DNA from 4 places in the Mesorhizobium sp. M8A.F.Ca.ET.181.01.1.1 genome. Region 4 is predicted to be linked to each of the others. Evidence: predicted binding sites of a transcription regulator. Region 4 holds the regulator's gene; each other region holds the start of a gene.

Region 1 (7,922 bases), on a different contig from region 4:
AGCGGTGCAGGATGCCGTGCGCACCCGGACCTGGAGCGACAAGACGACGGTTGCGTTGCAGACCTACATCCACAGCACAACGGCCGAGCTGCAGCCTTACGCTTCGGTCGATAATGTGCCGACCGATCTGGTCAGCAACGCCCGCAACGACATCTATCTGATCGGCGAGGCGCTGAAATTGATCGACAAGAAGCAGTTGCTGCCGATGGAGGCCGCCGATCTCAAGGCGGTCACCGACTATCACAAGGCCGTCGACAACGCGACGAAGTTCATCCCGATCTGGGTGAAGGTCGCGGTCGCCTTGGCGCTCGGCCTGGGCACGATGGTCGGCTGGAAACGCATCGTCGTCACGGTCGGCGAGAAGATCGGCAAGAGCCACCTGACCTACGGCCAGGGCGCTGCCGCGGAACTCGTCGCCATGGTCACCATCGGCATGGCCGACCGTCTGGGTCTGCCGGTGTCGACGACCCATGTTCTGTCATCCGGCGTCGCCGGCACGATGGCGGCGAACGGCTCGGGCCTGCAGTGGTCGACGGTGCGCAATCTGCTGCTCGCCTGGGTGCTGACCCTGCCGTGCTCGATCGCGCTCGCCTTCGCGCTGTTCATCGTCTTCCGTCAGGTGTTCTGAGCGCCAGACCCTCAAAAGAACGGCGCCACCTGCGGCGCCGTTTCTCTTTGTCGGCCCATCCTGCGAAGACCACTGAGGAGTCAGAGCGTGCGCCTTCCCAAGCGAACGCGCCGCTTCGAACGGTTCAGCTTTCGATGGAATCGTTGGCCGGCTCCAGCCTCACTCCTGCCGCCGCGCAACTTCCGCCCGGCTACGGCGGCGCAGCTGGCGCAGCGACAACACATGCAGCAGGATTGAACTCGGCACCACGAAAGCAGGGGTTAGCACACCCGGATAATCGCCAGCGCCGATGCTCAGCACATCCGGAACGTCAACTGCCACGGGCCGGGCGAGGTGATTATGCCCATGGTGATCGCGACAGCGAAATCGGCAAGGCCAAGGACGTTCCAGAGAGTTGCCACCCTCCCGCCTCCGGCTGTGCCGTTCGCCACCGCGATCGCCGCCGGCAACGCGAGCAGTCCTGTCAGCATGTCTCCGATGCCTGCTGGCACTGCGAACACGCCGGGCAGCGCACCATGCAGCCACGCCGCGAGAGCCCAACTGCCGAATACGCGGTAGAGCTGAACCGCGACGAGCCAGCTCGCTGGCATCGCATCGAGCACCTGCCCGATCCGCCCAGAGAACAGCAACAGCGGCGCGCCGATGACCACCGGCAGGAAGATGGCCGATGGCAACGCCGGCAAAGCCGTGGCGTCCTGGTGGAAGACGCCATTGATCGCGGCGCTCCAAGCGACGGCGAACCACAGCGTGTCCGCGATCATGATCGCCAACCAGGTCGCGCGACGTTGACCGGGCGTCAGGCTCGTATGTTCGAGGCCGAGCCACAATCCCAGAGCGACGAGCCCGTGAGCCGCGAGCTGGTGGAACGTGGTCGGAACGCCGCTGTCCGGGATCGCCGGCCAACGATAGATCAAGAGTAGCCACAGCGCCGTGAGCGGCACAAACCACAGCAGGCCGCGCCAGGCGTCACGCGATGGAACGACAGCAGGGGAAACGGCTTCGGCGGTCATCGGCGGTACTCCATTGAGCCCAGCGCATTCTGCTGGCGCCCAGATGTAAGCCCGCTCTCCGCGAGCGGCTATCCGCGATAATGTTGATGGCCTATGAAGCAGAGCTTCACAGTTTACGGGCTTCCAGCCGAGCGACCGCTATGCATTTTCCCGAGATTGCTCAGCTTGTGGCGGGTGCAAGTATCAAGTCGGATCTTCGCGATGCAGGTCGTGGATGGTGACGCCATCGGCATTGGTCGGCAGCATCAGCCATTTCTTGTGACGCAGCGTGCGCTCGGTGTCCTCGAGGCCCATCTCCCAATGCTCGCGCATCGAGGTGCCTGAAAACTCGTAGTCCTTGGCGTGACCCTCGTAGCCCTTGTGCTGGTAGATCAGGTGGACGATGTTGACGACGCCGGCGTTGGAATAGTCGGCGATCAGCTCCTTCTCGCCTTCCTTGAGCTGCTCCGGCGGCACGCGCTTCAGCGCATCGAGCAGCTTCATCTTCAGCGCATGGATGCGCTCGAAATTGTCGGTGTTCTGCCGCGTGCGGCTCGAATACATGATGTCCTTGTGGCGCGACAGCACGTCGGCCATGCCGCGCGGCAGCACGCCGCGAGCGCTGAACAGATCGACCTGGAACACCAGCGAGGAACGGTCCTCTTCCTGGTCGAGCAGATATTGCAGCGGCGTGTTGGAGACGATGCCGCCATCCCAGTAATATTCGCCCTCGATGCGGATCGAGGGGAAGGCCGGTGGCAGCGCGCCGCTGGCCATGATGTGCTCCGGCGCGATCCGCACCTTCTCGGTGTCGAAATAGACGAAGTTACCGGTCCTGACATTGACCGCGCCGACACTCAGCCGCTTCTTGCCGTCGTTCAGCACATCGAAATCGATCAGGCTCTCCAGCGTGTCCTTCAACTCGGCGGTGTCGTAGAAGCTGGTGGCGCCTTCTGCCCCCGACAGCTGGAACCAGGGATTGGGATTGCGCGGCTTGAAGAAACCGGGCTGGCCCATTGTCATCGTCATCAACGACGAGGTTTGGTTGCGGATGTCGCGGTAGATGTCGCCTTCGGGCGTGTAGGACCAGATCTTGCGGCCAGAAATCGTCTGCCAGAACTGTTCCAGCCGCTGCAACCGGCGGCTCGGTTCATTGCCGGCGATGATCGCGGCGTTGATGGCGCCGATCGAGACGCCGGATAGCCAGCTCGGTTCGCAGCCGGCATCGGCCAGCGCCTGATAGACCCCTGCCTGATAGGCGCCGAGCGCACCGCCGCCTTGGAAGACCAGCGCGATACGGTCATACTGCGCCGTGATTTCCTCGATGGTGGCGGCTGCTGCCTTGTTGCGGGTACGCTCAAGCACTGACTTTCTCCAGCTGGGTTGCGCTGGCAGCGGATCGGCTGTGGTCAGCGAGGTAATCATGTACGACTTCGCCCAGGCCGAGCGTGAGGTCCGCCTTGAAGTGAACCGCCGACACGATGTCGAGCACGGGCAGCTTCGCCACGTCGGCCATGACATGGGGCCGCAGATCGAGCGCGGCCGGCGCGGTCCAGGCTTCCTTCAGCGTGATGTCGGTGAGGTAGTAGCGGACCAGTTCGCAGATGCGCGGCGTGCCGTCGACATGCGGGATGATCTTGATCAGGAAATTGGGGGCGGCGAGCGAAGCGAGCACGGAATCGTGGTCGGCTTCCCGATGCTTGTAGCCCATCGTGCCGGTGGCGCACAGAACGCTGCCATAGTGCAGCGTGCCGACGATCACCTCGCCTTCATGGACGATCTTGGGGTTGGCGAGCTTTTTCGGAAACCCCCACAGCTCACGGCCCCCGGCGATCGGCGCGTCGTCGTCGAGATACATGGAATGGACATAGCCGCCGTGCTGGCCCTTATGGCGTACGGGAATGACCTGACCGGTCTCGGTGTAGTCGCCGAAGCCGGTCGAGTCCGGCATGCGGATGAATTCGTATTTGACCAGCGGCTCATCGATCTCCAATGGCGCCGGCACGACGGCCTCGAGCGCCTCGCGTGTCGTGCGGTAGGTGATGATGATGTATTCGCGGTCGAAGAAACGATAAGGGCCGGGCGGGAAGGAGGGATTGGTGAGCGGCATCGCATAGGCGCGCTTCACGACATCGGCGATTTCCATCCAGGTGCCCCCAACGTTCGAAAATGACCCCGCGCGAATGCGCTGGGAAATATGTTGCATGGCAGCATGACAATGCCGTGTCATCGCCAAGACGCCCTTTCACGAAGCCGGCAAAGGCGGTCGCGGGGCTGTAATCGAGCCGACACATGGCCGTGGCATTGTCTTGTTGCGCCGCACAAACTATCTGCCTCAACACCACTCCCTCCCACCTCTTGCGAGATCTCCCCATGGGTTCCCTGTCTTCGAAGAATGCGCTTGTCACCGGCTCGACCAGCGGCATCGGCCTCGCGATCGCCCGCGCCTTTGCCGCCGAGGGTGCCAACGTCACCATCAATGGCCTTGGCGACGCCGCTGCCATCGAGCAGGAGCGAGTCGGCATCGAGAAGGATTTCGGCGTCAGGTGCCGCTATTCCGACGCCAACATGATGGATGGCGCCGCGGTCACCGCCATGATCCACGACGCGGAAGAGGCGTTCGGCAGCCTCGACATCCTGGTCAACAATGCCGGCATCCAGCATGTGGCGCCGATCGAGGAGTTCCCCGACGACAAGTGGGAAGCCATCATCCGCATCAACCTGCTTGCCGCCTTCTACGCCATCAAGGCGGTGGTGCCGGGCATGAAAAGCCGCAAATGGGGCCGCATCATCAACACGGCCTCGGCGCACGCACTGGTCGCCTCGCCGTTCAAGTCGGCCTATGTTTCGGCCAAGCATGGTATATCGGGCCTGACCAAGACGGTGGCTCTGGAAGTCGCCCAGAACGGCATCACCGTGAACGCGATCGCGCCCGGCTATGTCTGGACGCCGCTGGTCGAAAAGCAGATCCCCGACACGATGAAGGCGCGCGGCATGACCGAGGAGCAGGTCAAGCACGACGTGCTGCTGGCCGCGCAACCGACCAAGGAATTCGTCACCGTGGAAGAGCTTGCGGCACTGGCATTGTTCCTGTGTTCGGATGCGGCCAAGCAGATCACCGGCACTACGTTACCGATGGACGGTGGCTGGACGGCGCAGTAGAGCTGGTCGAAACATACCGGCTTCAGGCCGACGCCAGGCGGCGGCAGGAAGGCAGTGCGCGAGCCCATGAAAATCATCCAGCTCTCCGATCCGCATCTGATGGCGCCGGGTGGCCGTCTTCATGGCTCCGATCCGCTCGCCCGGCTGGAGGCTTGCCTGGCCGATATCGGCAGGAACCATGCCGATGCCGATCTGGTGGTGATGTCAGGCGACCTGACCAATGATGGCGAGCGCGCCGCCTATGCGGCGTTGAGGCAGGCGCTGGCGGGGTTCGTGCCGCGTTGCCGGCTGATGCTCGGCAACCACGACGACAGGGCGCTTTTTCTCGAGATGTTCCCGGAAGCGCCGGCCGGGCGCGGGTTCGTCCAGAGCGTCTTCGATGGCAGCGATGGCCGCCTGATCCTGCTCGACACGCTGGACGCCGGACATGTCGAGGGCAGGCTGTGCGCGGCCCGTCTCGACTGGCTCGACGAGAAGCTGCAGGAAGCGCGCGACCGGCCGGCTTTCCTCTTCATGCACCACCCGCCGTTCCGGATCCACATGCCGGTGCTTGACGAGGTCAGGCTCGCCGACGCCGATGCCTTGCATGACATTCTCCGGCGCCACAGCAATGTCGGCCACATCTTCGCCGGCCATGTTCACAGGCTGATCGCCGGCAGCTGGCGCGGCATACCAGTCAGCACGCTGTGCAGCACCAACCACCAGAGCGCACTGGATTTTTCGGACAGCTGGCGGCTGGGCCATGAGCCGCCAGCCTATGCTGTCATCTTCATCGATGCGGATGGGGTGGTGGTACATTTCCACGATTTTGGGGCCGGCCAGCCCGAGCCGGTCAAGGGTCCTTGACGAGGCGGCTTTCGCCGCCGCCGAGGTGGGTCTCCCACACATGGTCCGAGATCAGCCGCCGGTACTCCCGGGTCATGACCAGTTTTCTGTGCGAGGCGCCGCCGATGTGAAAAAAAGCGCCGCCCAGCATGCGATGGTCCGCCTCTACCCCACCATAGTCGAGATCGGCTGCCGTCTTCTGTGCATCCGAAACATCGTTCTCAGCAAGCCCGCGATACAGCAGCGTCCAGTTTCCGCCGCCGGTGTCCATTCCGCTGACAAAACGCGGTGTGAAGTCCAGGTCCAGTCCTTGCACGGCGCTGAAGCGGAAGAAGCAGAACCCAGCCCACATGAACCAGGCTTCAGGGTCCGCTTGCGCTGGGCGCTTTGAGCCGTAGACGACTTTTCCCTCCATCATTGCGGGAATGTCCACGCGGGCGATCGGAAAGCAGTCGTGATCCAGAAATCCGAAAAGCTCCGGCCGCAATGGCCGAACGACGTTGTGGAAGATCCAGTTCATGGAAATCCCGTGCGACCGGTTGGGATGGCCTTCCCGATTCCGAGGCAAACCGAAATAAGTGACTTTTCGCTCCCGGCAGATGTCCGCAATACGCACCCTGGCTGATCGATCGGATGAATTGTCAACGACGACCAGCGTCATTCCCGAGGAATACAAATGCCAGGCGCGGGTGAGCGCATCGATGACCCAGGGCGTATTGAAGGCAATGACAAAGCAGAAGCGCTGGGAGCCGGTTTGCCGCAACTCCTCGGCGAATTTCAGGCCTTCGGGAATGCCGCGCGCGCGAAAATCACGCTCAATCAATGCGTTGCGAAAAGCCTTGACCTTTCTGACAGGCCAGTTGTGGTTCAGCAGATCAACAAGGCCCTTGGCCGGCTTCCAGCTCATGCAAACTTCGCCATTGCTCCAAAATCGGATGCCTGCTCATAAGACGAAGCCCATCTTCCCACAACCCTGGTCTTGAACCGCGAGAATTCGCGACCACCGGCTGGTCCGTACACGCATGCTGTATTTCAACCTGATCTGGTCGCGGCCGCTATCAATCGCGACATCGTAGCGCTAAAACGCCATCCGGGTTCTGCACGGGGTTGATATGTTTGTTGCGATCTTTCGCGCATTGCGCGCCATTCCCTTCATTGCTGCAAGTATTGCGCCGTAAAGCAGATAGCCCAGGACCTGGTGGCGCATTGCCGAGTATGACAGGGCCATCGGCGTCAGGAATCGCTTGGCGGTTCCCTCCACCACCCCGCGGCGCGCCGCGATGCGCCTGGCGAGCGCCTCATGCGACTGCGTGTAGGCCTCTGGATCGCCCGTCGTGCCGGACGCGTATTTGTCTTTCAGACGCCTGCTGAAGCGATTGGCGAACAAGGCCGAGCCGGTGATGCCGTGGATCATCGCGATCGGCTCCTGGCCGACGCTGCCGGACACCGGCACGATCAGTTCGCGGGCCGGATGCTCCGGTACCAGCGACGCGATCAAGCGGCCGAATTCGCGCGGTGTCTGGGCTTCGAGCAGGACCGAGGTCTGCAATTTGACGCCGAACCGCTTCTGCACGGCAAGCACCAAAGTCTCCGCCATCAGCGAATCGCCGCCGAGATCGAAGAAATTGTCGTCGAAGCCGACTGCCGGTACGCCCAACTCCGTGGCGAAGATGCCGGCAATCGCATGGGCCGGGCCATCGCCTGGCACTGCCACAGGTCCAACCCGTTGTTGCACGTTCATCGGAAGCCCCTAACCGATGCATGTTCACTGCCAACGCTTTTACGCAGGGTAACGGCTCCTAACAAGTATCCTGTGCGCCATGGGACGGGACGCACGCGCGCCGCCATTGCGTGCAGTCTCGTCACGGCAATGTGGAATTACGCGTTTTGCCGGCTCTCCACCGGCTTTTTCTGCTGTGCTGGACGCATTGTGAAAGTGCTGCAAAAACACGCAGATTTTGGACATTAGTCTTGACAGAAATACAGATGTTCAATACCCGTCAGGCAATTGAACAAGCCTGCATTATGGGAGGAATGAGCGGTATGGCTTCCAATGTTTCGTTGACGGGCCTTGCTCGCGATCTCGAGGAACGCGGCAAATCGGGCAAGCCGATCCGCATCGGCCTGATCGGGTCGGGCGAGATGGGAACCGACATCGTCACCCGTGTCGCCCACATGTCGGGCATCGAGATCGGGGCGATCTCCGAGCTGAACCTGCCTGCCGCCAGCAAGGCGGTGGACATTGCCTTCCAGGAAACCGGCCATGCGCGCGAAGTGTCGAACGCTTCGGCGATGACGGCTGCCATGGAAGCCGGCAA
Region 2 (7,922 bases), on a different contig from region 4:
GCGAATGGGATTCGAGTGTGAATGGCTAACACGACACCCGGGACGATGATGGAGCAGTTGCTGGCGGTCGAGCCGGCGATCGTCATTGGCGCCGGCGCCGCGGGGCTGGCTGTCGCGCGGGCCTTGATGAAGGCCGGCGTGGCGACGGTGGTGCTGGAGAAGGAAAGCCGGCTGGCCGAGCCCTGGCGCCGGCGCCACGAACAGCTGCACCTCAACACCCACCGCGATCTCTCGGCGCTGCCCGGCCTTGCCTATCCCAAGGGTACCCCTGCCTTTCCGCACCGGGATGTCGTCATCCGCCATATGAACGATTTCCATGAGGCGAACCGTTTGCCGGTGGAGTTTGGCGTTTCCGTCGAGGCCATCATGTCCGGGGGCGACCACTGGATCGTGCGCACCAGCGCCGGCTCGCGCCTGGCGCGTCATGTCGTCGTCGCCACCGGCCGCGACAGGGAGCCCTACACGCCGCAATGGAAGGGCATGGAGGCGTTCAGGGGCCGGATCGTCCATTCGGCCGATTTTGGCGACGCCCAGGCCTATGCGGGCAAGAAGGTGCTGGTTGTCGGCGCCGGCAATTCGGGCTTCGATGCCCTCAACCATCTGGCGGGCATCGATACCGCCGCCGTCTGGCTGTCGGCCCGCAACGGCCCCGTCCTCTTGCCCAAGCGTATCGGCAAGATCGCCGTGCATCGCCTCTCGCCGCTCATGGCGCGCTTGCCGCTGCGCGTCGCCGATGCGGTCATGGCGGTGACGCAGCGCCTGGTTTTCGGCGATCTCACCAAATTCGGCATGCCGCGGGCACCTGCCGGCGGCGCCAGCCGTCTGACTTCGGACTACACCGCGATCGCCGCCGACGATGGCGCCGTCAAGGCCATCAAATCGGGCAGGATCCTGGTGGTGCCGGGGATACGGGAGTTCACCCGCGATGGCGTCATGCTGGCCAATGGCAGCCTGATCGCTCCCGACATCGTCATTGCCGCGACGGGCTACCGCACCGGCCTGGAGCGCATGGTCGGCAATCTCGGCGTGCTCGACGAGAAAGGCGTTCCGCTCTTCAACGGCGGCCAGGCCGATCCGAAACTGCCGGGCCTGTGGTTCACCGGCATGCGGCCGAGCATCCGCGGCTGCTTCGCCAATGCCGGCATATTGGCCAAGGCGATAGCCAGGCGCATCGCCGGTCCCGGCCAGCCGGGCACCTCACGCTGATTTCGGCTCCAGCCGCCGGAAACCGACGGCCTCGGTCAGCATCTCCTCGTCGACCATGCCGGCATTGTAGAGGGCAAGCAAGGTGAGCGCCAATTCACGCGCCTCCGTGGATTCGGGATGCGCTTGCCGTCGGCGGCAGGCCTCATCGAAGACACGTTGCAACGTGGCCACTTCGTCAGGTTTGAGCAGGCCACGGTCGTAGATCGACTTGGGCATGGCGATGATCTCCTGATCGCGATTTAGGGCGCCATGTGTAAATTACCAATCTTTCCCGAGGCTTGAATGCAATGCCGCGCAAAAAAGAGGGGCCGCGGATCGCCGAAGCCCCTCTCGTTTTGTCTCGCTGTCAGACGCCGATCTTGCCGCCGCCCTGCTTGGTGATCGCCACGACCGCCGGCCGCACCGGCATGTCGGGGTTGAAATCGGGCCAGCGGGTCGACGGGTCCTCATAGTAGGAGGGCCGGCCAAACGCGTCCCAGTCCTCGCCGCCGTCGCCCGGATGCTGGACGGCGACGAAGGCGGTCTGATCGTCCGGCGTAAACAGCGGGCCGCACATCTCGGCGCCGATCGGCACCCGGAAGAACAGTTTCGAGGTCGCCCGCGCCGATCCTTCCGTGTCCACCGCCCATAGGCCATCGGTGCGGCCGGTGGCCTTCGGGCCCTGGCCGTCGGTGGCGACCCACAGGCGCCCGGCCGAATCGACCGCGCAATTGTCGGGCATGCCGAACCAGCCATTGGCCGTCGTCGCGGTGGAGAAGGTGGCGCCGACATCGGCCACCGACGGGTCGCCGCATTTCAGCAGCACTTCCCACTTGCCCTTTGTGGCGGCGAAATCGCCGCCGTCCTCGACGATCTCGATGATGTGGCCGAAGGCATTCCCGGCGCGCGGGTTGGCGGCGTCGGCCTGATCGGCCTTGCGCTTGGAATTGTTGGTCAGCATGACATAGACCTTGCCGTTGCCGGCATTGGGCTGGATGTCTTCGGGCCGGTCCATCTTGGTGGCGCCAAGCAGGTCGGCGGCGCGGCGCGTCTCGATCAGCACGTCGGCCTGGCCGGCAAAACCGTTTTCCGCCGTCAGCGGACCCTGGCCGAACACGATCGGCATCCATTCGACCGAGCCGTCCTCGGCGAATTTGGCGACATGCAGCGTGCCGTCGTCGAGCAGGTCCTTGTTGGCCGCGCGGTCGCCGGCATTGAACATGCCCTTGGTGACGAATTTGTAGACATAGTCGAAGCGCTCGTCGTCGCCGAGATAGAAGACGACGCGGCCGTCCTTGGCGACGATCGATTCGCCGCCCTCATGCTTGAAGCGGCCCATGGCGGTGCGCTTGCGCGGCACCGAATTCGGGTCGTTGACATCGACTTCGACGATCCAGCCGAAGCGGTTGGGCTCGTTCGGTTCCTTGGCGAGGTTGAAGCGGTCGTAATGCGTGCCCCATTCATAGGCGCCTTCCGGGATGCCGAGGCGCTTGTAGTTGGCGGCTTCCTTGTGGCCTTCCGGCAGCTCGCCGGAGAAATAGCCATGGATGTTCTCCTCGGCCATCACATAGGTGCCCCAGGGCGTGACGCCGCCGGCGCAGTTGTTGATCGTGCCGAAGACTTTCGTGCCGGACGGATCGGCATTGGTCTTGACGCGGTCATGGCCGGCGACCGGGCCGGACAGCGCCATCTCGGTGTTGGAGGTAATGCGGCGGTTGAGCTTGCCGTCACGCACAACCTGCCATTTGCCGCCGTCCTTGCGGATCTCGACGATGGTGCCGCCATGCGCGGCCATCTCGACATCGACCTGCTCCTTCGAGAGCGGCGCCACCTCGGCCGCCTTCTTGCCGTCCTTCTCGACGATCTCGACGATGCCCGGGAACATCAGATGCGGGTTGGTGTATTCGTGGTTGACCACCAGCAGGCCATGTTCCGCCGAGCCATCGATCGCGATATAGCCGACATAGTCGTTGTTGTAGCCGAACTGCCTGGCCTGGGCTTGTGCCGACTGCTTGGTCGGATCGAATTCCGGCGAATCGGCAAACAGCGGATCGCCCCAGCGCAGCAACACATCGGCGTCGTAGCCCGGCGCGACATGGTGCTTGTCGTCGATGCCGGCCTCCAGCTCGTCGAACTTGAAGGCCGAGCCTTCCGCGGCGCGGGCATCGTCGGCGGCGATCATCGCCAGCGGGCTGACGGTGGCGGCGATCGCCGAGACGGCAAGCGAACCCTTGAGGAAACCCCGGCGCGAAAACCGCGCGGCGATGATCTCGCCCATCGTGTGGTTTTCGCTGGGATTGTTGGCCGGGCCTTCGTTTTCCTCGAGCAGGCTGGTGCGGAATCGGGCGTCGGGGGAGCGATGTTCGGTCATGAGAGCCTCTGGCTGGATTGGCTGGAGCTTGTTGCCTGATCGACCGCCTTACAGTCGGCTGATCACATTTTCGTGACATGGTATCCGCGCTGCCGCTCCCCTCACGACATCGTTTTTCACGTCGGACCTCGGACTTTAGTCCAATCTTGCGCCTGCAAAGGTCCTGGAGGACAAACGCAACGGTCGGAGGTCGCTTCCGGTCACCACGTGTTTCGGCGATGTTGGTTGCACTGCAACGTTGGGGTGGGCGCGCCGGCTCAATCGACGGAGTTCAGGATGCACGGATCGATAACGGCCCGTTGTTGCCGGCTGGCTTTCGGATCGGCGGCGCTTCTGGCGCTGACCATCGCTCCCTATGGAATTGCCTTTCATGGCTTCGTGCCTGGAATCGAGGCCGCGACCGCACTCGCCGGCAAGGGTGGGGGTGGCAATGACGGCGGCGGTGGCGGTGGGAATAGCGGCGGCGGAAACGGCGGCGGCAACAATGGAAACGGCAACGGCGGCGGCAACAACGGCAACGGAAATGGCGCTGATAACGGTGGCGGCAATTCAGGGTCCGGCAAGGGCCAGAGCGGGAAGAGCAGCCATGTCAACGCCATCACCGGCGACGAGATCGACGTGGACGGCAACAAGATTACGGTTCAGCACCCCGACGGCATAACGGAAAAGATCGAGAACGGCCGTTTCAGGATGAAGGATGCGCTCGACCGCACGATCATCGACCGCCCGGCCACACCGGCCGATGTCAGCCGCCTCAAGGCCCTCTGAACCTTGGCCTTCTGAAATCTCGGCCTTCTGAAATCTAGGCCTTGTGAAGCTGGTCAACAGGCAACGACCAGCTTCACACGTCACCTCCGCCGCCCCCCGGCGGAGGTGACCTCGTTTTCGCGCTGTGTTCCAATGCTGCGATGACTTGGAGAATTCCAGGGAAAGCACGTAGCGCTTTCCCTGGCTGCGTTGCCGTAAGTCGGCGATTCCAACGACGCCGAACCGCTCTATGAGAAGTCCCTCTCGCGGTCGCGAAACTCGCGCATCATGAGGGCAGCCTCGGTGCGGTTCCGCACGCTGAGTTTCGACAGCACCCCCGTCATGTGGTGCTTGACGGTCTTCTCCTGCAGTTCCAGGCGCAAGGCAACTTCCTTGTTGCTCAGTCCTTCCGCCACCAGCCGCAGGATTTCGGTCTGTCGGCCGGTGAGTTGCCGCAGCCGGTCCGCCACGCCGTTGGTGGGCTGCAACGACTGCACATCGGAAAGCAGCCGGGCCGACAACATCGGCGAAAGATAGCTTTCGCCGGCCGCCACGTTGCGCAGGATATCGGCAAGCGAGCGCGACCCGACTCCTTTGAGGATATAGCCGTGCACCCCCGCGTTCAGGGCCTTGGTCACGTCGGCATTGGCCTCCGAAACGGTCAGCATGACGATCTTCTGGGCGGGATGGTCGGCAAGGATGCTTGCAACCGCGGCCAGGCCGCCGCCGGGCATGGAAATGTCGAGCAGCAATATGTCGGGCTGCACGGTCGAGGCGATGCGTTCCGCGTCCTGCGCGGTAGCCCCTTCTCCGACCACCTCGAAGCCTCCGATCTCCGACAGGCTGCGTGTCACACCCTCGCGGAAGAGAGGATGGTCGTCGACAATGGCGATGCGGATGGCGCCCATTATGCTTGCTCCTCGACCGAAAAACGGATCACCAGTTTCGTGCCCTTCGGCCCCGTCAGGGTTTCGAACTGTCCGCCAATGCTTTCAACCCGCTCCCTGAGGCCGGCCAGCCCCAACCCCTCGGCCCGAGCCGGATCGAAGCCCGGCCCGCCATCCGACACTTCGACGAAAAGCCGGCCATTCTTCATTCCCGCACGCACCGCCTGATCCTTGCCCCGTCCGTGGCGGTAGGCATTGTTCAGCCCCTCCTGCACGAAGCGATAGACACTGATCTTCTCAGAAGCGCCGGGCTCGGGCAAATGTTTGGGCAGCGTAAGCGTCACCGACGTGCCCGTCCGGTGCTCATGTTCCTCGACGGCCAGCCGCAACACGTCCGCCGCCGCCGCCGTTTCTATCTGCGGCAGCACCAGGCCGGTGCAGATGCCGCGAATCTCGCGCATCGCGTCCTCCAGCGTCTTGCGGATCATGGCGACCTCGGTCGAGCGGCCTTCGCTGCCATGGCCGTCGCCGGTAAACACCGGGCTGTCCATGCGCAGCGCCGCCAGGGCCACGAGCTGGGCCGGGCCGTCATGCAGGTCGGCGCCGATCCGGCGCAGGTATCGTTCGTTGAGCGCGGTGGCGCGGCGGGACGCCCGCTGCACGCGCTGCCGCAAGGCGCTGTTCTGCGTCACCAGGCCCTGCAGTTCCGACACCTGGCGGCGCAGCGCCCCGCGCTGGTCGTCGATGGTGCGGCTGGCGCGCAGGACGATGCCCGACAGAAGCAGGAATGCCGTCAAGGTGGTGCCGGCCACGATCAGCCAGCTCGACAGCAGGGCGGAAGCCAGGGTGGCCTTGAAATCGCCGGCGAGCTCGTAGAATTCGGTGACGGCGACCACGTCGCCGGACCAGGGTTCGCGCACCGGATTGTAGATTTCGAGCAACGGCACACCCGCGGCCCGCTCCTTGTCTTCGTCCTCGTCGAACGTATCGAACTGGGCCATGACGCTACCCTGGAAGGCGGAACGCAGATTTTTGTTCAGCTCGAAGCGGCGGCCGATCAAATCCGCGTCCTTCGCGTAGAGCACCGTGCCGTCGCGGCGCCAGAGCCTGAACGACGCCAGGCGTTTGCCGAGCGCGCCCTGGCCGAGTGTCTCGTCGAGCGCCTGTTTGACGGATTCGCTGAGCTCCTCGCTCTTGCGCAGGTCGGGCAGCAGCGGCGCAATCACACTGTCGACATAAAGCGCCGTCGTGGCGGCCGAATTGCGAATGACGCCGTCCCGGATCTGCGTCGTCACCCAAGTCCCCACGATCAGCATGACGACCAGCAGCCCAAAGCCGCCGGCAACGACGAATTGCAGGGCAAGGGAAAGCTCGCTCCAGCGCCGCGCCAAGTTCTGAAGAATACGAATCATGGTCCCCTGACCGCCCTTCTATCGATATGCTGGGCGATTCCAGCACATTGAGCTTCAGTCTCGCCGTTGCCAAGACCTTCGTTGCAACGACCTCGCTTGACGTCTCGGCGCGCTTCGGAAACAAGGTCCGCGATATCAGGCGAAAGCCACTTCGAGGGGGACGGACGTTGAGTTTTTCGGGATTGCTGCAGCTGGGTTTTTCAACGGTGATCTTCCTGCTGGCGGCGACCGCCGCCAAGCAATGGGGACTGGCGCCGAGCCTGGGCAAGATCCTGCTGACGCTGGCGCTCTATTCGCTGGGCAATCTGATCATGCTGCGGCTGATCCGCGAGTTCGGCATGTCGGTGTCGTTCAGCCTTTCGGCGGTCATCCAGCTGGTCTCGGTCAATGTCGTGGCGCTGGTGTTCTTCGGCGAGCGCGTCAACGCGCTGCAGGCGACCGGCATCATGCTGGCGATCGCCGCCGTGGCGCTGATCACCCTTGGGCCCTATCTGCAAGGGCGGTTATAACCGTGCCGATGAAAAACGCTGCGAAAACGCTGCTCAACCGGGTCGAATTCCCGGTGCTGCTGGCCGGCCTGGTCATCGCTGGTGGGCTGTGGGCGTTCGAGGAATTGATGGAGGTGGCACGGGCCACCACGCCGCACGCCTTCGATACCGAAATCCTGCTTGCCTTCCGCCAGCCGGGCCAGCCCGGCGTTCCCATCGGTCCATCATGGCTGGAAGGGGCGATGCGCGACGTCACCAGTCTTGGCAGTACCAGCGTGCTGGTGCTGATCACCACGGCGGCGATCATATATCTGCTTTTGATCCGCAGGCGAGGCACCGCGCTTCTCATCTTCGTTGCCGTGGCGGGCGGCCAGCTCCTGTCGAGCCTGCTGAAAGTCGGCGTCGACCGGCCACGCCCGGAACTGGTTTCGCATCTGGTCAACGAGACCTCGCTCTCCTTCCCGAGCGGCCACGCCATGCTGTCGGCGGTGACCTATCTCACGCTCGGTTCGCTGGCGGCACGCTTCCTGCCAGGCCGAACCACCAAGGTCTACGTGTTGTTCCTGGCGGTGCTGACGACGGTGCTGGTCGGCGTCAGCCGCGTCTATCTGGGCGTCCACTGGCCGTCCGATGTGCTGGCGGGCTGGTGTGCCGGCTTCGCCTGGGCGATGCTATGCTGGCTGGTGGCGAGGATTCTGCAACGGCGCCAGGCGGTGAGCGACGATGCCTGACCTCGCCGTCAGATCAACCTGTTGATGAGGTGCCCACCACAGCCCGCCAGGGCCAAAGCCATTGGTAGCAAGCCTGCTGATGTCATCAAGATCTTGAAAAC
Region 3 (7,922 bases), on a different contig from region 4:
CGTCGATGTCTTCCGGCCAGGCGTCGCAAGGCTCTGAATCGGTTTCGTCGGCAAGCGAACCGATCAGCCTGCCGGCATCCGGCTTGAAATAGAACTGTTCGTGCAGGTCGACCACCAGCGGCCAGTTGGATATGTCCGCCCCGGCGGGCGCATCGAACAGGAAGGCGGTGCGCCGTTTCGGCTGGAAGCCGAGGCCGGAAAGACCGGCCAGGCCGGCGACGACATCGACCCAGGCGCCGGCGGCGTTGACGACGATGTCTGCCGAGTAGACCCCGGCGCTCGTTTCCACCCGCAGGCCGCGGCCGTCGGGCGAGATGGCGCGGACTTCCTCGCCGGTGCGGATGATGCCGCCGCCGGCTTTCAGCGCCGAGGCGCTTGCCGCCAGCATCTTGCCCGTGTCGACATCCACCGCGTCCGGCTCGTAAACGCCGCCGCAGGTGGCTTCCCTGGCTATGACCGGGACCAGCGCGTGAAGCTCGGCCGCCGACAGGCGGCGCACGCTGGGCACCAGCGCCTGCAATTCGCCGGCCAGCCGGTCGATGGCAGCGTCGTCACCCGTCCAGCCGACATGCAATGCGCCGCGCCGATGGGCGGCGAAGCCGCCGTCGGCTATTGCCTGCCGGCTGGCCAGCGTCAGCGCGCGCACCAGGCGGTTGCCATAGGTCTCGCTGAACAGGGCGGCGGAGCGGCCGCTGGCATGGTAGCCGAGATGCGGTTCGCGCTCGATGACGGTGACTTCGGCCCAGTCCGCCATCTCGGCGGCAAGCGAGAGGCCGGCAATGCCGCCACCGATGACGATGATCTTTCCGGGGGAGTTCGACCGCATCCTCCAGTCGTAAAAATAATTTCGTATCCAGTCAATATTTAGCGTATAAGAAAATTGTTGGTGTTGTTGATGGCGGTCGGGAGTTCGACTACCTAGGGCGGACAAGCGGCCCGGCTGCCGCGCCATGGAGCTGACAATGTCGGAGCAACCGAACCTCGGTGATTGTCTGCGTGCCCTGAGAAAGAGACATGGGTGGACCTTGCAGGAGGTCAGCACTCTCACCGGCGTCGCGGTGTCGACGCTGTCCAAGGTCGAGAACGACCAGATGTCGCTGAGCTACGACAAGCTGCTGCAGATCTGCGAGGGGCTCGGCATCCATGTGACGGAGCTGCTCAGCGGCGACCGCAAGCAGCCCGCGGCACGCACCCGCCGCTCGGTGACCTCGCAGTCCAACACGCTGCGCCAGCTGACCCGCAACTACGACTACCGGTATCTGGCCACCGATCTGGTGCGCAAGCGCATGGTGCCCATCCACGCCTATGCGCGCGCCCGCACGCCGCAGGAATTCGGCCCGCTGACCAGGCATGCTGGGGAGGAATTCCTGATCGTGCTCAAGGGCGAGATCGAACTGCACACCGACCAGTACGCGCCGGTGCGGCTGAAAGTGGGCGAGAGCGTCTACATCGATTCCACCATGGGCCACGCCTACCTGTCGGTGGGCGAGGGCGACGCAGAGATGCTGTGCGTCTGCTCCGGCGACGAGCCCGACATGGAAGGGACGCTGCTTTCCGTGCTGGAGACGGTGGAGGGGTAGGGGGCGATTGGCCGCGTCGGTTGCAATCGGCTGATGTCGGCGCTGCCCCTCACCTGCCTGCCGGCATCCTCTCCCCGTAAAGTGACGGGGAGAGGGGGGCTGTGGCGGATGATTTCGCCAATCCCCAACGTCGCAAGTAAGGGCGCCGGCGTTGCGACCGGCTTCTTTCCCCCCGTCACTATACGGGGAGAAATGCCCGGCAGGGCAATGAGGGCAGCGCCACCCGCCCAAGTTTTTTGCAGATCGATTCAGTCTTTCTGGTTCGAACTGCCTGGCGAAACCGGCTATAGGACCGCTGAAACCGCGACTCCCGCCAACCCAAAAAGGAAAATCCATGAGCTCAGAAAAGACAGCCGTCATCGTTGCCGGCGGCAGCGGCATGGGGGCGGCGGCGGCCAAGCGGCTGGCGGCGGACGGGTTCAAGGTCGCCATACTGTCCTCGTCGGGCAAGGGCGAGGCGCTGGCCAAGGACCTGGGAGGGCTCGGCGTCACCGGCTCAAACCAGTCGAATGACGACCTGCAGCGGCTCGCCGACCTGACGCTGGAGCGCTTTGGGCGCATCGACGTGCTGGTTAACAGCGGCGGCCACGGGCCGCGCGCGCCGATCCTCGAGATCAGCGACGAGCAGTGGCACACCGGCATGGACGTCTATCTGATGAACGTCATCCGGCCGGTGCGCATCGTGGCGCCGCACATGGTCAAGCAGAAGGGCGGCGCCATCATCAACATCTCGACCGCCTGGGTGGCCGAGCCGAACGCGATGTTCCCGACCTCGGCCGTGTTCCGCGCCGGCCTTGCCGCCTACACCAAGATCTTCTCCAACACCTATGCGGCCGACAATGTGCGCATGAACAATGTGCTGCCCGGCTGGATCGACAGCCTGCCGGCCACGGAAGAGCGCCGCGACAACGTGCCGATGCAGCGCTATGGCACATCGGAGGAGGTCGCCGCGACCATCGCTTTCCTGGCGTCGGAAGGGGCGGGCTATATTACGGGGCAGAGTATCCGCGTGGATGGGGGCGTTATCCGGGCGCTGTGACATATTAAGGGGCGTCGTGTTCCTTCGCGCCCCCCTCTGTCCTGCCGGACATCTCCCCCACAAGGGGGGAGATTGCAGTGTTGGCGCCCCGCGCCTTTTTGGAACGTTGAACCAATGGGCGAGAGCCGCAATCAAAGCTGATCTCCCCCCTCGTGGGGGAGATGTCCGGCAGGACAGAGGGGGGCGCTGTCCCGCCGCGTCTCAGGTTATTTCGCTGCCACCTGGTCTGCATCCGTCAGCGTCTGCAGGAACGCGACAATGTCGTCTATCTCGGCATCCGTCAGCGCCGGCTTGCCGCCAGGTCTCCTGCCTTCGAAGGGCGGGTCCTGATTCAAGTTCGGCCAGTAAGCCTTTGGCAGGTCATCATATTTCCTCACCGTGCCGTCGGCGTTGCGGGGATACCAGTGGCCGGGGTCGGTGTCGCGGCTGGCGTAGAAGGCGACGGCGTCGCGCAGCGTGTGGAACTCGCCATTGTGGAAGAAGCTCTTGCGCAGCGCGACGTTGCGCAGCGTCGGCGTCTTGAACAGGCCGCAATAGTCGGTGCGGCCGCGAAAATCAGTGCGCAGCGGGCCGCACAGGCCGAGATCGGCATAGGCTGGGTCGGTGTTGGCCGTGATTGCCGGGTTGCGCGGTACGGCGATGGCGATCAGGCCGAAATCGGTGAATTGCGGCGGCTCGCCGTCATTGGCGGGTTCGCTGAGGTGGCAACTGGCGCAATTGCCTTTCGCCTCGTCCTCGAACAGTTGGCGGCCATGCAGCTCCTGCGCCGACAATGTCGCCTTGCCGGCGAGGAAGGCATCATAGCGGCTGGAATAGGGATAGAAAACGGCGGCGCTCTGCTCGAACGTGCCGAGCGCCTCGGCGGCGGCGTCGAAGGCATCGTTGGGATGGTTGAAGACATCCTGCCCGAACACCGTCTTGAACTCGCCGGCATAGGCCGACTTGCGCAAGGCGGCGGTGACCGCCCCGGCACCCTTGTTGGCCATCTCGAAGGGCGAGAGCAGGGGGATTTTCGCCTGGTCCTTGCCGTGGTCGGCGCGGCCGTCCCAGGTCAAGCCGCCGGTCGGACCGTTGTCGACGCTTTCGTCGCCCTCGTCCTCGGAATCATGGAAATGCTCGGTGAAGGCGGGCGCGGCCTGGAGATAACGCAGCGATGGCACGGCGCGCACGCCGGGCTGGTCGAGGTTTGGCCCGCCCATTTCGACCGGCGTGGCCGAGGCCGGCCCGAAAGCATGGCTAGGATCATGACAGGACGAGCAGGCCTGCTTGCCCGAGGCCGAGAGCGAGGGGTCGAAGAACATTTTTCGCCCCAAGGCGGTCAGCGCCTTGGCGCGCGCGAAGGCTTCGGCGCGCGACAGTGGGCCGGGATGGAAGCCATCCGGCCCCGCCGAATTCGCGGGCGCGGCAAGGCCAAAGGTCGAGATCGCGGCAATGGCGATCATCAGGCTTTTCCATCGTCTGGTCGTCATGGGCATGGTCCGCTTTGGTCCGGAAATAGGAACGCAGTGCAACGGATTGATGACCGGCTCCAGTGCTCACGAAACCGTGTTCGCCGTGGCGGCGGCTGTCACAAAGGTGACAAGGCAGCCACGTTAGCTGCCCCTATGGTTCCCCGCGCCCTCCAGCCACAGTCAAGCCACGAGGTCTTCCCATGACGAGGCTCAAGCTCCTCACTTCCTTCGGTCTGGCCGGTTCGGCCCTGCTTCCCCCGGCGGCGGCCCATGCCGCCCCTCCCGGCTTCGACAAGATCGACACCGTCGTCGTCATCTATGCCGAAAACCGCAGCTTCGATAATCTCTATGGCGGCTTCCCCGGCGCCAATGGCCTGGCCAATGTCTCGGCCGACCAGGCGCGCCAGCTCGACCGCGACGGCAAGCCGCTGACCGAATTGCCGCCGGCCTGGGGCGGGCTGACCGGCAAGGGCGTCACGCCCGTGGTGACGGAGTCCGAGACCGCGCATCTCGCCAACGCCGCCTTCGCCATTGACGATCCCAAGGGCTTCCATGAGGGAACCAACGTCATCACCCACGACTTGTGGCACCGCTTCTACCAGGAGCAGATGCAGATCGACGGCGGGAAGAACGACAAATTCGTCGCCTGGGCCGATTCCGGCGGCCTCGTCATGGGCCACTATGACGGCTCGAGCCTGCCGATGTGGCAGGTGGCGAAGAAATACGTGCTGGCCGACAATTTCTTCCAGGGCGCCTTCGGCGGCTCCTTCCTCAACCATTTCCAGCTCGCCTGCGCCTGTACGCCGGTCTACCCGCACGCCGACACCAGTCCGATCAAGGGCCAGATCGCCGTGGTCGATGCCGACGGCACGTCCTTGAAGGTCGCCGACAATTCGCCGGCATCGGCGCTCGGCGGCGTGCCGAAATTCGTCAATGACGGCGCCATCACACCCGATTTCCATGCCGTCAACACCATGCAGCCGCCTTATCAGCCGAGCGCCAACAAACCGGCCGAGGGCGGCGACAAGGCGCTGGCCGACCCGGCCGCGCCGACCACGCTGCCGCCGCAGCACGACATCACCATCGGCGATCTCCTGTCGCTGAAGGGCGTCGACTGGGCCTGGTACGCCGGCGCCTGGCAGGCAACGCTGGACGGCAAGAACGCGACGCCGGTGCCGAACTTCCAGTTCCACCACCAGCCCTTCAACTATTTCGCCGCTTACGCACCCGGCACCGCCGCGCGGGCCGAGCATCTGCGGGACGGTGGCCTGGATGGCGCCGAGTTCATCATGGCGATCGACGACGGCAAGCTGCCCTCGGTGAGTTTCTACAAGCCGCAAGGCAATCTCAATGAACATGGCGGCTATGCCGACGTGGCGAGCGGCGACCAGCATCTGGCCGACGTCGTCGCGCATCTGGAGAAGAGCCCGCAATGGGGCCACATGCTGGTGGTCGTCACCTATGACGAGAATGGCGGCTTCTGGGATCACGTCGCGCCGCCCAAGGCCGACCGCTGGGGCCCGGGCAACCGCATCCCGGCCTTCATCGTCTCGCCCTATGCGAGGATGGGCACGGTAGACCACACCCAGTACGACACGACGTCGATCCTGCGCTTCATCACCGCGCGCTACGACCTGCCGGTGCTGACCGGCATCGTCGCCCGCGACAAGGCGCTGGCCGCCAATGGCGAACCGCCGATGGGGGATCTGAGCGCGGCGCTGGACCTGAGCCGGTAGAGCGGACCGCGGTCATGCCGCCGGTGGCCGTTCTCAGCCGCCATTCACCAGGGCAAGAATGAGCTTCTGCAGATTGCCGCCCTGGCCGAGTTCGACGCGGTCGAAATCGCGGCTTGCCTGGCGCTGCGCCTGCGAGAGCGCGGCCAGGCGTCTGGTCATCTCGGCCCGGATCTTGCTGCATTTGGGGTCATCCGCGACGGTCAGCCCGACTGTCGCCGCCTCGATCTTGCGCACCATGTCGACAATGGTCGCGCCATGCACCTTTTCGTGGGCGCTGACCCCGGCGAGGAAAACCTCCCAGTTCTTCTGGATGGCGGACGGCAGCGGCGAGGAGGGGCTGGGCAAGGTGTAGGTGATGATGAGCCTGGGCTTGGCCGAGACCAGCACGCAGGCTCCGGCACGCGGCTGATAGTCCCTGGTCCAGGTCAGCTTGAAATTGGTGTGGGCGATAGCGCGGCCGACGCCGACATTCGGCCCATTCTCGCCGATCGACCGGTAGAGCTCCGGTCCGGACTGGCCTGAAATGGCATAGGTCTCGACCTTCTCGACCGGCTTCCATTCGGCATGGGCGGCGAGCGGCAAGGCCACCAGGGCGGCGGTCAGAAGACACAGGCGAACACAGGCTCTCGACACCGCTCTCTCCAAGACGCGCGGCCTTTGCCGGACGGCAATGCCATTCAACGGCTTTTCCTATATGCTGCCGGCGGGTGCTGCAAATGCCCGGAGGGGGAAGTCATGAGAAGATATCTCGTTGCCGCCGGCGCCTTGGCGGCATTGCTCGGCGCGCAGCCGGTTCTTGCCGCGTCCTGCGGCTGGAGCGCCAAGATGGAGGAAGACGAGGGCGGCAGCGTGCTGACGGCCTCCGTCTGCGGCGGGCCGAAGGGCGATGCCCATCTGATGCTGGCCTGTTTCGACAATCCGGTGCTGAGCTACGATCTGGGTGACAGCGGCCAGCAACTGGAACCGGGCATCAGCGGCGAGTTCGACTTCAAGGCCGATGGCAAGACGGTGACCAAGACGCTGCAGCTGGAGGCCATGTACAATTATTTCGTGGTCGATCTGGCGAAAGCCGACCCGCTGCTCGACCTGCTGCGCTCGAAGGGAGATGTGTCGGTCAGCGCTGAGAAATATGGCGATATCAGCTTTCCCCTGAAGGGGTCGAGCGCGGCCATCGGCAAGGTGCTGGCGCAGTGCGGTAAGGCCAAGCCTGCCGATGGGGATTGATTGGTGATACTGTGCGGCGGCTGTGGCAGCTACAATTGGGCTGAGCATCCGTACCGTCGTCATCCTAGGGCGGAGCAAGGAGCGAAGCGACGCAGCGCAGACCCTAGGATCCATGCCGTGACGTTCGCCGAGGAACACAGCGGAACCAGGATGTTCTCCCGACGCGTTACCCGATAGCCTTAACTTATGACCGGCTATGTCTACATGACCGCGAGCCAGAAGGGTGGCACCATCTATATTGGCGTCACGAACGATCTCGGTCGCCGCATGCCCGAGCACAAGTCCGGCAAAGGCTCGTATTTCACAAGTCGATATGGTGTGCAGCGACTGGTCTGGTATGAAGAATATTTCGACATCACCGATGCCATTCAGCGCGAGAAATCGCTAAAACGCTGGTCGCGACAATGGAAGATCGAACTGATCGAAAAAGCAAATCCGGAATGGTTCGAGTTGTTCCGCGGCACTGGGTGGTAGCGTTGTGTCCTGCCCCGCTTTGGTCGTTGCAGGCGTCCCGGCATGGATCCTAGGGTCTCCGCGACGGAGCTGCGCTCCTGCTTCGCCCTAGGATGACGAAGATGGGATAGCTTAGGCTAACCTTCGAAGGTGCCTCACCATCCTAACATCTGATGTCAGCCTGCCACTAGCCCATTGTCGTGAGAAGCATGTTGCCAAGCCGGAACACCCCCACGAAAGGGGAAGGGGAGCCGAACCTTGCCGCCGGTGACGGCTAGCCGTATCTCATCCGCCATGACCAACATCCAATTCCGCAAGGCGCAAGCCTCCGACCTGCCGGCCATCGTCGCCATGCTCGCCGATGATCCGCTGGGAGCGAGCCGCGAAGATGCCTCGTTGCCGCTGGCGCAAGGCTATGTCGATGCCTTCAACGCCATCG
Region 4 (7,922 bases):
TTCCGCTCTTCTCGGTTACGGGCGGGAGCAGCGACCGCCTGCAAGAAACAGCGTCACCTACCCCAACGGACCTGTTTTTGGCGATGGCCCGGCCATGACACGCTCTGGCTGCGAGCAACGCGCTCCCGTCCGGATTTTATTCACGTGGGAAAGCTCGGTCGAATCCTGGGTGATTCCAGCCGCCGGACGGCTCAAGCCCCTGATTCCGGCGGTAAACCCGGACCGGGCCGCGAGCGCCGGGCATCAGCGCCTTTCCCGGTGCGGGCGACGCGTTACCGGGCTGACACGAAACTGTCATGCGACTGTTATAATCGAAGGCTATTGGCCTCAGCGGGCGCCGGAGGAAATGGCGCCGAGAGACCATCTTCCGAACAGGAGCAGGCCACATGAGACATTTCATCCGCTCGGCGGCCGTTGCGATTGCAATGGCTGCGGCGTCCACCCTCACCCTTTCCGCAGCAATGGCAGCTGACCTTTCCGGCGCCGGCTCGACCTTCATCTATCCGGTGTTCGCCAAATGGGCCGACACCTACAAGAAGGACACCGGCATCGGCCTCAACTATCAGTCGATCGGCTCGGGCGGCGGCATCAAGCAGGTCATCGCCAAGACCGTGACCTTCGGCGCCACCGACAAGCCGATGTCCGACGCCGATCTGGAAAAGAACGGCCTCGTGCAGTTCCCGATGGTGATGGGCGGCATCGTGCCGATCGTCAACCTCACGGGCATCAAGCCGGGCGAACTCGTCCTCGACGGCAAGACGCTGGCCCAGATCTATCTCGGCGCCATCACCACCTGGGATGACGCCGCGATCAAGGCGCTGAACCCCTCGCTCACCCTGCCGTCGACCGCGATCGCCGTCGTGCATCGTTCGGACGGCTCGGGCACCACCTTCAACTTCACCGACTACCTCGTGAAGCTCTCGCCCGACTGGAAGGACAAGGTTGGTTCGGACACGGCTGTCGAATGGCCGACCGGCGTCGGCGCCAAGGGCAGCGAAGGCGTTGCCAACACCGTCAAGCAGACCGACGGCGGCATCGGCTACGTCGAATATGCCTATGCCAAGCAGAACAAGCTGTCCTACTCCAAGATGCTGAATGCAGCCGGCAAGGTCGTCGAGCCGTCGCTCGAGTCCTTCGGCGCCGCCGCTTCGAATGCCGACTTCAAGACTGCCAAGAACTTCAACGTCATCATCACCAACGAGCCCGGCGACGCCACCTGGCCGATCGCCGCCTCGACCTGGGTGCTGATCCACAAGGCTCCGGACGATGCCGCCGCCACCGGCGAAGCGCTGAAGTTCTTTGCCTGGGCCTATAAGGACGGCAAGGAAACCGCCAAGGCGCTCGACTACGTGTCGATCCCCGACAGCGTCGTCGACCTGATCAAGGCTTCGTGGAAGGCCGACATCCAGGCCGGCGGCAAGCCGGTCTACGCTGGCGAGTAACATCACCCGAAGGAGCGCCGCTTTGCGCGGCGCTCCTTTTTCTCAACACAAAGAGTCGAGCTTGACATGAGTGCTGTCCAGGAAGCCTTGCCAGCCATCAAGGGCTCGCGCGATGCGATCGTCAGACGTTTCGCGCTGACGGACACGATCTTCCATGCGGCGACCCGTGCCGCCGCGATCCTGGTTCTGGTCCTGCTTGGCGGCGTCGCCATCTCGTTGTTTGCCGGTTCCTGGCAAGCGCTCTCGACCTTCGGCTTCTCCTTTCTGACCACGGAAAGCTGGAACCCGGTGACCGAGAAATTCGGTGCGCTGGCGCCCATCTACGGCACCATCATCACATCCGCCATCGCCATCCTGATTGCCGTGCCGCTCGGCATTGGCATCGCGATCTTTCTCACCGAACTTTGCCCGCGCGCATTGCGGCGCCCGATTGGCATGGCGGTCGAACTGCTCGCCGGCATCCCCTCGATCATCTACGGCATCTGGGGCCTGTTCGTGCTGGCACCGTTCCTGCAGACGACGGTGCAACCCTTTATCATCTGGCTGTTCCATGGTGTTCCCGGGCTCAACAATCTGTTTGCCGGCCCGCCCTATGGTATCGGCCTGCTCACCTCGGCGATGATCCTCGCCATCATGATCCTGCCTTTCATCACCTCGATCACCAAGGACGTGTTCGACACGGTGCCGTCGGTGCTGAAAGAGTCGGCCTACGGCATCGGTTGCACGACCTGGGAAGTGACGCGGCGCGTGGTCATTCCCTATACCCGGATCGGTATCATGGGCGGCGTCATGCTCGCCCTTGGCCGTGCGCTCGGCGAAACGATGGCCGTCACTTTCGTCATCGGCAACGCGCACCGCATCTCGACTTCGCTGTTCGCGCCCGCCACGACGATCTCGGCGACCATCGCCAACGAATTCACCGAAGCCGTTGGCGATCTCTACACCTCCTCGCTGGTGGCGCTCGGCCTGATCCTGTTCGTCATCACCTTCCTCATCCTTGCCATCGCACGCTACATGCTGATGCGCATCGACGCCCGTACGGGAGCCTGACCGATGTCCACAGCCGCATCGCTTCACCAAAGCCGCAAGCGCAGGAATGGCGTGATGATGACGCTGTGCGTCGTCGCCGCCGGCATTGGCCTCGCCTGGCTGGCGCTTATCCTCGGCGCGCTGCTCTACAAGGGCCTGTCCGGCGTCTCGCTGGCCGTGTTCACCGAAATGACGCCTCCGCCCGGCGACGCCGGCGGCCTGCTCAATGCCATCTACGGCAGCGTGGTGATGACGATCATCGCCGTGATCGTCGGCACGCCGATCGGCGTGCTCGCCGGTACCTACATGGCCGAATACGGCCGCTTCTCCAAGCTCACCACCATCGTGCGCTTCATCAACGATATCCTGTTGTCGGCGCCATCGATCATCATCGGCCTGTTCGTCTACGAGCTGATGGTGCGGCCGATGGGACATTTCTCCGCCATTGCCGGCGCCGTTGCGCTGGCCATCCTGGTCATTCCGGTCGTGGTGCGCACCACCGAGGACATGCTCAACCTGGTGCCGAACGCGCTGCGTGAAGCCGGCACCGCGATCGGCGCGCCGCGCTGGGTGGTCATCAAATCTGTCGCTTACCGCGCCGCGCTCTCCGGCATCGTCACCGGCATATTGCTCGCCATCGCCCGCATCTCCGGCGAGACGGCGCCGCTGCTCTTCACCGCGCTCAACAACCAGTTCTGGTCGAGCAATCTCAACGCGCCGATGGCCAGCCTGCCTGTCACCATCTTCCAGTTCGCTCTCAGCCCCTATGAGGAATGGCAGCAACTGGCATGGACCGGCGCACTCATAATCACCCTGACGGTTCTCGGCCTGAGCATTTTCGCCCGCAGCCTTACCGGACGCAGAGAGGACAGATGAAACCGATGTTGTCCACCGAGTTGAACACGCCCGAAGTGGCCGTGGATAAGGCCAAGATCGAGGTCAAGAACCTCAACTTCTACTACGGCCAGTCGAAGGCGTTGAAGGATATCAGCCTGTCGCTGCCCGAGCGCAGCGTCACCGCCTTCATCGGCCCGTCGGGCTGCGGGAAGTCGACGCTGCTGCGCGTCTTCAACCGCATCTACGAGCTCTACCCGAAGCAGAGCGCCGACGGCCAGGTGCTGCTCGACGGCCAGAACATCCTCGACCGCTCGCAGGATCTCAATCTCCTGCGCACCAAGATCGGCATGGTGTTCCAGAAGCCGACGCCGTTCCCGATGTCGATCTACGAGAACATCGCTTTCGGCGTCCGTCTCTACGAGAAGATCAGCAAGTCCGAGATGGACGGCCGTGTCGAACAGGCGCTGAAGCGCGCGGCATTGTGGACCGAGGTCAAGGACAAGCTCAACGCTAGCGGCCTCAGCCTGTCGGGCGGCCAGCAGCAGCGTCTTTGCATCGCCCGCACCGTGGCGGTGAAGCCGGAAGTCATCCTGCTCGACGAACCAGCCTCGGCGCTCGACCCGCTGTCGACCGCCAAGATCGAGGAACTGATCGACGAGCTGCAGGCCGACTACACGATCGTCATCGTCACCCACAACATGCAGCAGGCGGCGCGCGTGTCGCGCCAGACGGCGTTCATGTATCTGGGCGAACTGGTCGAATTCGACAAGACCGAGAAGATCTTCACGTCGCCTCGTGAGAAGCGCACGCAGGACTACATCACCGGCCGCTTCGGCTGATATCACGCATACGAGGACGAGGATCATGGCCGAACACACAGTCGCAGCCTTCGATGAGGATCTCGGACAGATCAGCAGGCTGATCAGCGACATGGGCGATCTCGCCGGCACGATGGTCGGCGGCGCCACCAAGGCTCTGCTGAATTCCGACAACGCGCTGGCACAGCGCGTCGTCTCCGACGACGCCATCATGGATGCGCGCCAGCGCGAACTCGACGACCGCGCCATCACCCTGATCGCCAAGCGCCAGCCGATGGCCGACGATCTGCGTCATGTCGTCGGCTCGATCCGCATGGCGGGCGACCTCGAGCGCATCGGCGACCTTGCCAAGAACATCGCCAAGCGTGTCGGTTCCGTCGGCCTCACCGCGACGCCGCGCGACCTGTCGCACTCGATCGACTCCATGGCGCAGCTGGTGCTGATCCAGGTGCAGGGCGTGGTCGAGGAATATGCGGCCGGCGATGCCGCCGCCCTCGCCAAGCTCAGGAATGACGACGAACGCATCGACGTCAAATACACCTCGGTGTTCCGCGAACTGCTGACCTACATGATGGAGGATCCGCGCAACATCACGGCTTGCACGCATCTCTTGTTCTGCGCCAAGAATCTCGAGCGCATCGGCGACCATGTGACCAACATCGCCGAGAATGCGTATTATGTGCTGACCGGAACGCAACTGCCCGCCAATCGTCCGAAGCAGGACGAGACGGCGATGTCGGCGCCGGCGGCTTGACGATAGGATGATCTGCCAATGATCGCGCCACGCATCATGGTGGTGGAGGACGAGGAGCCGCTCGGCGTGCTCCTCCGCTACAATCTGGAATCGGAAGGCTACCAGGTCGAGGTGGTGACGCGCGGCGACGAAGCCGAGATCCGCCTCCAGGAGAATGTGCCCGACCTCCTGGTGCTCGACTGGATGGTGCCGGCTGTTTCCGGCATCGAACTCTGTCGGCGCCTGCGAATGCGGCCCGAGACCGAGAGGTTGCCGATCATCATGCTCACGGCGCGCGGTGAGGAGAGCGACCGCGTGCGTGGCCTTTCGACCGGCGCCGACGACTATCTGGTCAAGCCGTTCTCGACGCCGGAATTCATGGCCCGGGTCAAGGCGCTGCTGCGTCGCGCCAAGCCGGAAGTGCTGTCCAGCGTGCTCAAGGTCGGCGACATCGTGCTCGACCGTGAATCGCACCGGGTCTATCGCAAGAAGAGCGAAATCCGGCTCGGACCGACCGAGTTCCGGCTGCTCGAATTCATGATGCGCCATCCCGGCCGGGTGTTCTCGCGCAGCCAGTTGCTCGACAATGTCTGGGGCGAGACGATCTATATCGACGAGCGCACGGTGGACGTACATGTCGGCCGGCTGCGCAAAGCGGTCAACAATGGCCGCATGCCCGACGTCATCCGCACCATCCGCGGCGCGGGCTACGCGATCAGGGAAGACTAGGTCGAGGGCGGCTACGCCCCTGACTTCGTCATCCAGGAGCGAAGCGACGCGGCGCAGACCCGAGGATCCATGCCGGGACCTCGACGCGTCGCCGCAGTGCAGAATTCTGCGCCGTTGCACTCTACGATCGAGGTCACGGCATGGATCCCAGGGTCTCCGCGACGCCGCTTCGCGGCTGCTCCGCCCAGGGATGACGACCTTGAGGGCGCTCGGCCAACCTCCAGCATTGGTGGTGATTCACCGGAGCGTTCGCTCAGGCCACGCTCTTCCCAGCACTGCCTCTCGCCTGCACGCCCGGCGCGAAAATCTCCTGGTCGACGAAGGTCAAGGCGCGCATGGCGCAGCCTTCGCGAATGAGCGGCAGTTCGTTCGGCTCGGTGTCGAAGGAAATCGATTCCGAATGCTGGCCGCCGGCGGTCTGGGCGATGGCCTCGCGCAAGGCCGGCTCGATCAGATCGAAGGCGGCGGCACTGACACCGACCATGGCGACCGGCGCCGGGTCGATCAGCGCGAACAGGCTGCCCAGCCCATAGCCCAGCGCCTCGCCCGCCTTGCGATAGGCTTCGCGCTCCGGTCCGTCTTTCTCCCTTGCCGTCGCGGCGAGTGTCCGCATCTGCGCGTCGCTGACATCGGCGACCGGTTCGGCGTCCTCGCCAAGCTGCCTGGCATTACGCCAGATGGCATAGTTGCCGGCATAGGCCTCGACGCAGCCGCGCCGCCCGCAACGGCAGAGCGCGCCGCCCGGGCGATGGATCATGTGGCCGAATTCGCCGCCCGATGAATGGGTGCCGGTGAACAGTTCGCCCTTGAGCACCAGGCCCATGCCGATGCCGTGCGAGAGCAGGATGGCGATGAAGTCGTCGCGGTAGCGTTGAGGGTCGCGCCAGCGCAACGCCACCGCCATCATGTTGCAGTCGTTCTCCATGGTGGCGGGGATGCCGAATTCGGCTTCGAGTATGTCGGCGAAGGCAATGTCCGTCTGCGGCGTGATCGGCGACCACAGCATGGCACGCGCCTTGGTGTCGGTGATGCCCTGGATCGCCAGCGCGATGCGGGCAACACTGCGGATATCGAGATCGGGGTCCTCGATGCGGCGGCGCACTATTGCCGTGCATTCGCCGATCAGCGCCTCGCGCGACATGGTCAGCGTGTCCAGCCGGCGCTGCTCCTCGGCGACCACCTGGCCGGCATAATCGATGACGGCGACGGATAGGAAATTCAGCGACAGCACCACGGTCATCACAGCCGCGGCCTCGGGGTTGAGGCCGAGGCCAACCTGCGGCCGGCCGCGTTTGAGCGAGCCGGCCTCGTTCGGCTTGCCTTCGGTCAGGATACCTTCGCCGATCAGGTCGGCGGATATCGCCGATATGGTCGAGTGGCTGAGGCCAGTGGTGGCGGCGATCTCGGTGCGCGAGGGCTGACCATCCCGGCGCACGGCTGCAATCACCATTGCGCGGTTGCGCCGGCGCAGATCGTCGTGGCGGATTCCCACCGACATGCTTTCCCTCCCGGTTGCCGCGGTTCTTGATCCCCCTCGAATACCTCCGGCAACAGGGTCAAACACTGGCAGAAGCGGCCGGTGCTGTCATTTATTTATTGCGAGGCTCGAAAAAAAATTTCTGGCACCTCAAAATCCATCAGAATCGATGTTGACAGTGTTCTGGCGATGGACCAGTGTTTTTTCGAGGCTCGAAAAAATAGAGCCTTTGTGCCGGCCTTCGGGCCAGTTTGGTCGCGCCATACGCGGCGCAGGGAGGATATCATGAAGAGATTCACAGCCGCCATCCTGGCGGGTGTCGCCATGTCGCTGACACTGGTGTCGGTCGCGCAGGCGAAGGACAAGGTCATCGGCGTTTCCTGGTCCAACTTCCAGGAAGAGCGCTGGAAGACCGACGAGGCCGCCATGAAGAAGGCGATCGAGGCCGCGGGCGACAAGTACATTTCCGCCGATGCGCAGTCCAATCCCGGCAAGCAGCTGACCGATGTCGAGAGCCTGATTTCGCAGGGCGCCAATTCGCTGATCATCCTGGCGCAGGATGCCTCGGCCATCGGTCCGGCGGTGCAGAAAGCGCTCGACGAGGGCATTCCGGTCGTCGGCTATGACCGCCTGATCGAAAACAAGGACGTCTTCTACCTGACCTTCGACAACAAGGAAGTCGGCCGCATGCAGGCCCGCGAAGTGTTCAAGGTGAAGCCTGAAGGCAACTACGTCTTCATCAAGGGCTCGGGTGCCGACCCGAATGCCGACTTCCTGTTCTCGGGCTCGATGGAAGTGCTGAAGGAAGCCATCGACTCGGGCAAGATCAAGAATGTCGGCGAGGCCTATACGGACGG

Evidence for each region. The regulator PhoB, encoded in region 4, activates phosphate uptake and scavenging genes when phosphate is short. The targets are predictions, from matches to a motif close to TGTCATNNANCTGTCAT.
Region 1: a site for PhoB is predicted at 3,893-3,909, ahead of EN824_RS29040 (acetoacetate decarboxylase). Genes of this name have one in related genera too.
Region 2: a site for PhoB is predicted at 3,618-3,634, ahead of EN824_RS32385 (PhoX family phosphatase). Genes of this name have one in related genera too.
Region 3: a site for PhoB is predicted at 4,127-4,143, ahead of EN824_RS02365 (acid phosphatase). Genes of this name have one in related genera too.

What each region holds. Positions count from the first base shown of each region.
Region 1 covers NZ_SRTV01000011.1:39,250-47,171, forward strand. The annotation lists gene EN824_RS29025 (inorganic phosphate transporter) at 1-628, shown strand, start outside; gene EN824_RS29030 (MFS transporter) at 922-1,638, opposite strand; gene EN824_RS29035 (patatin-like phospholipase family protein) at 1,822-2,982, opposite strand; gene EN824_RS29040 (acetoacetate decarboxylase) at 2,975-3,763, opposite strand; gene EN824_RS29045 (3-hydroxybutyrate dehydrogenase) at 3,991-4,779, shown strand; gene EN824_RS29050 (phosphodiesterase) at 4,846-5,625, shown strand; gene EN824_RS29055 (hypothetical protein) at 5,612-6,511, opposite strand; gene EN824_RS36215 (acyl carrier protein) at 6,683-7,345, opposite strand; gene EN824_RS29065 (NAD(P)H-dependent oxidoreductase) at 7,648-7,922, shown strand, end outside.
Region 2 covers NZ_SRTV01000019.1:13,733-21,654, forward strand. The annotation lists gene EN824_RS32375 (NAD(P)/FAD-dependent oxidoreductase) at 22-1,206, shown strand; gene EN824_RS32380 (hypothetical protein) at 1,198-1,422, opposite strand; gene EN824_RS32385 (PhoX family phosphatase) at 1,553-3,556, opposite strand; gene EN824_RS32390 (hypothetical protein) at 3,833-4,324, shown strand; gene EN824_RS32395 (response regulator transcription factor) at 4,552-5,214, opposite strand; gene EN824_RS32400 (sensor histidine kinase) at 5,211-6,602, opposite strand; gene EN824_RS32405 (hypothetical protein) at 6,770-7,111, shown strand; gene EN824_RS32410 (phosphatase PAP2 family protein) at 7,120-7,821, shown strand.
Region 3 covers NZ_SRTV01000001.1:483,268-491,189, forward strand. The annotation lists gene EN824_RS02340 (FAD-binding oxidoreductase) at 1-826, opposite strand, end outside; gene EN824_RS02345 (XRE family transcriptional regulator) at 963-1,580, shown strand; gene EN824_RS02350 (SDR family oxidoreductase) at 1,915-2,619, shown strand; gene EN824_RS02360 (cytochrome-c peroxidase) at 2,826-4,061, opposite strand; gene EN824_RS02365 (acid phosphatase) at 4,271-5,806, shown strand; gene EN824_RS02370 (DUF922 domain-containing protein) at 5,840-6,439, opposite strand; gene EN824_RS02375 (hypothetical protein) at 6,542-7,030, shown strand; gene EN824_RS02380 (GIY-YIG nuclease family protein) at 7,217-7,504, shown strand; gene EN824_RS02385 (GNAT family N-acetyltransferase) at 7,778-7,922, shown strand, end outside.
Region 4 covers NZ_SRTV01000005.1:476,689-484,610, forward strand. The annotation lists gene pstS (phosphate ABC transporter substrate-binding protein PstS) at 387-1,442, shown strand; gene pstC (phosphate ABC transporter permease subunit PstC) at 1,509-2,492, shown strand; gene pstA (phosphate ABC transporter permease PstA) at 2,496-3,347, shown strand; gene pstB (phosphate ABC transporter ATP-binding protein PstB) at 3,344-4,147, shown strand; gene phoU (phosphate signaling complex protein PhoU) at 4,173-4,880, shown strand; gene phoB (phosphate regulon transcriptional regulator PhoB) at 4,899-5,588, shown strand; gene EN824_RS20885 (ROK family protein) at 5,842-7,086, opposite strand; gene xylF (D-xylose ABC transporter substrate-binding protein) at 7,351-7,922, shown strand, end outside.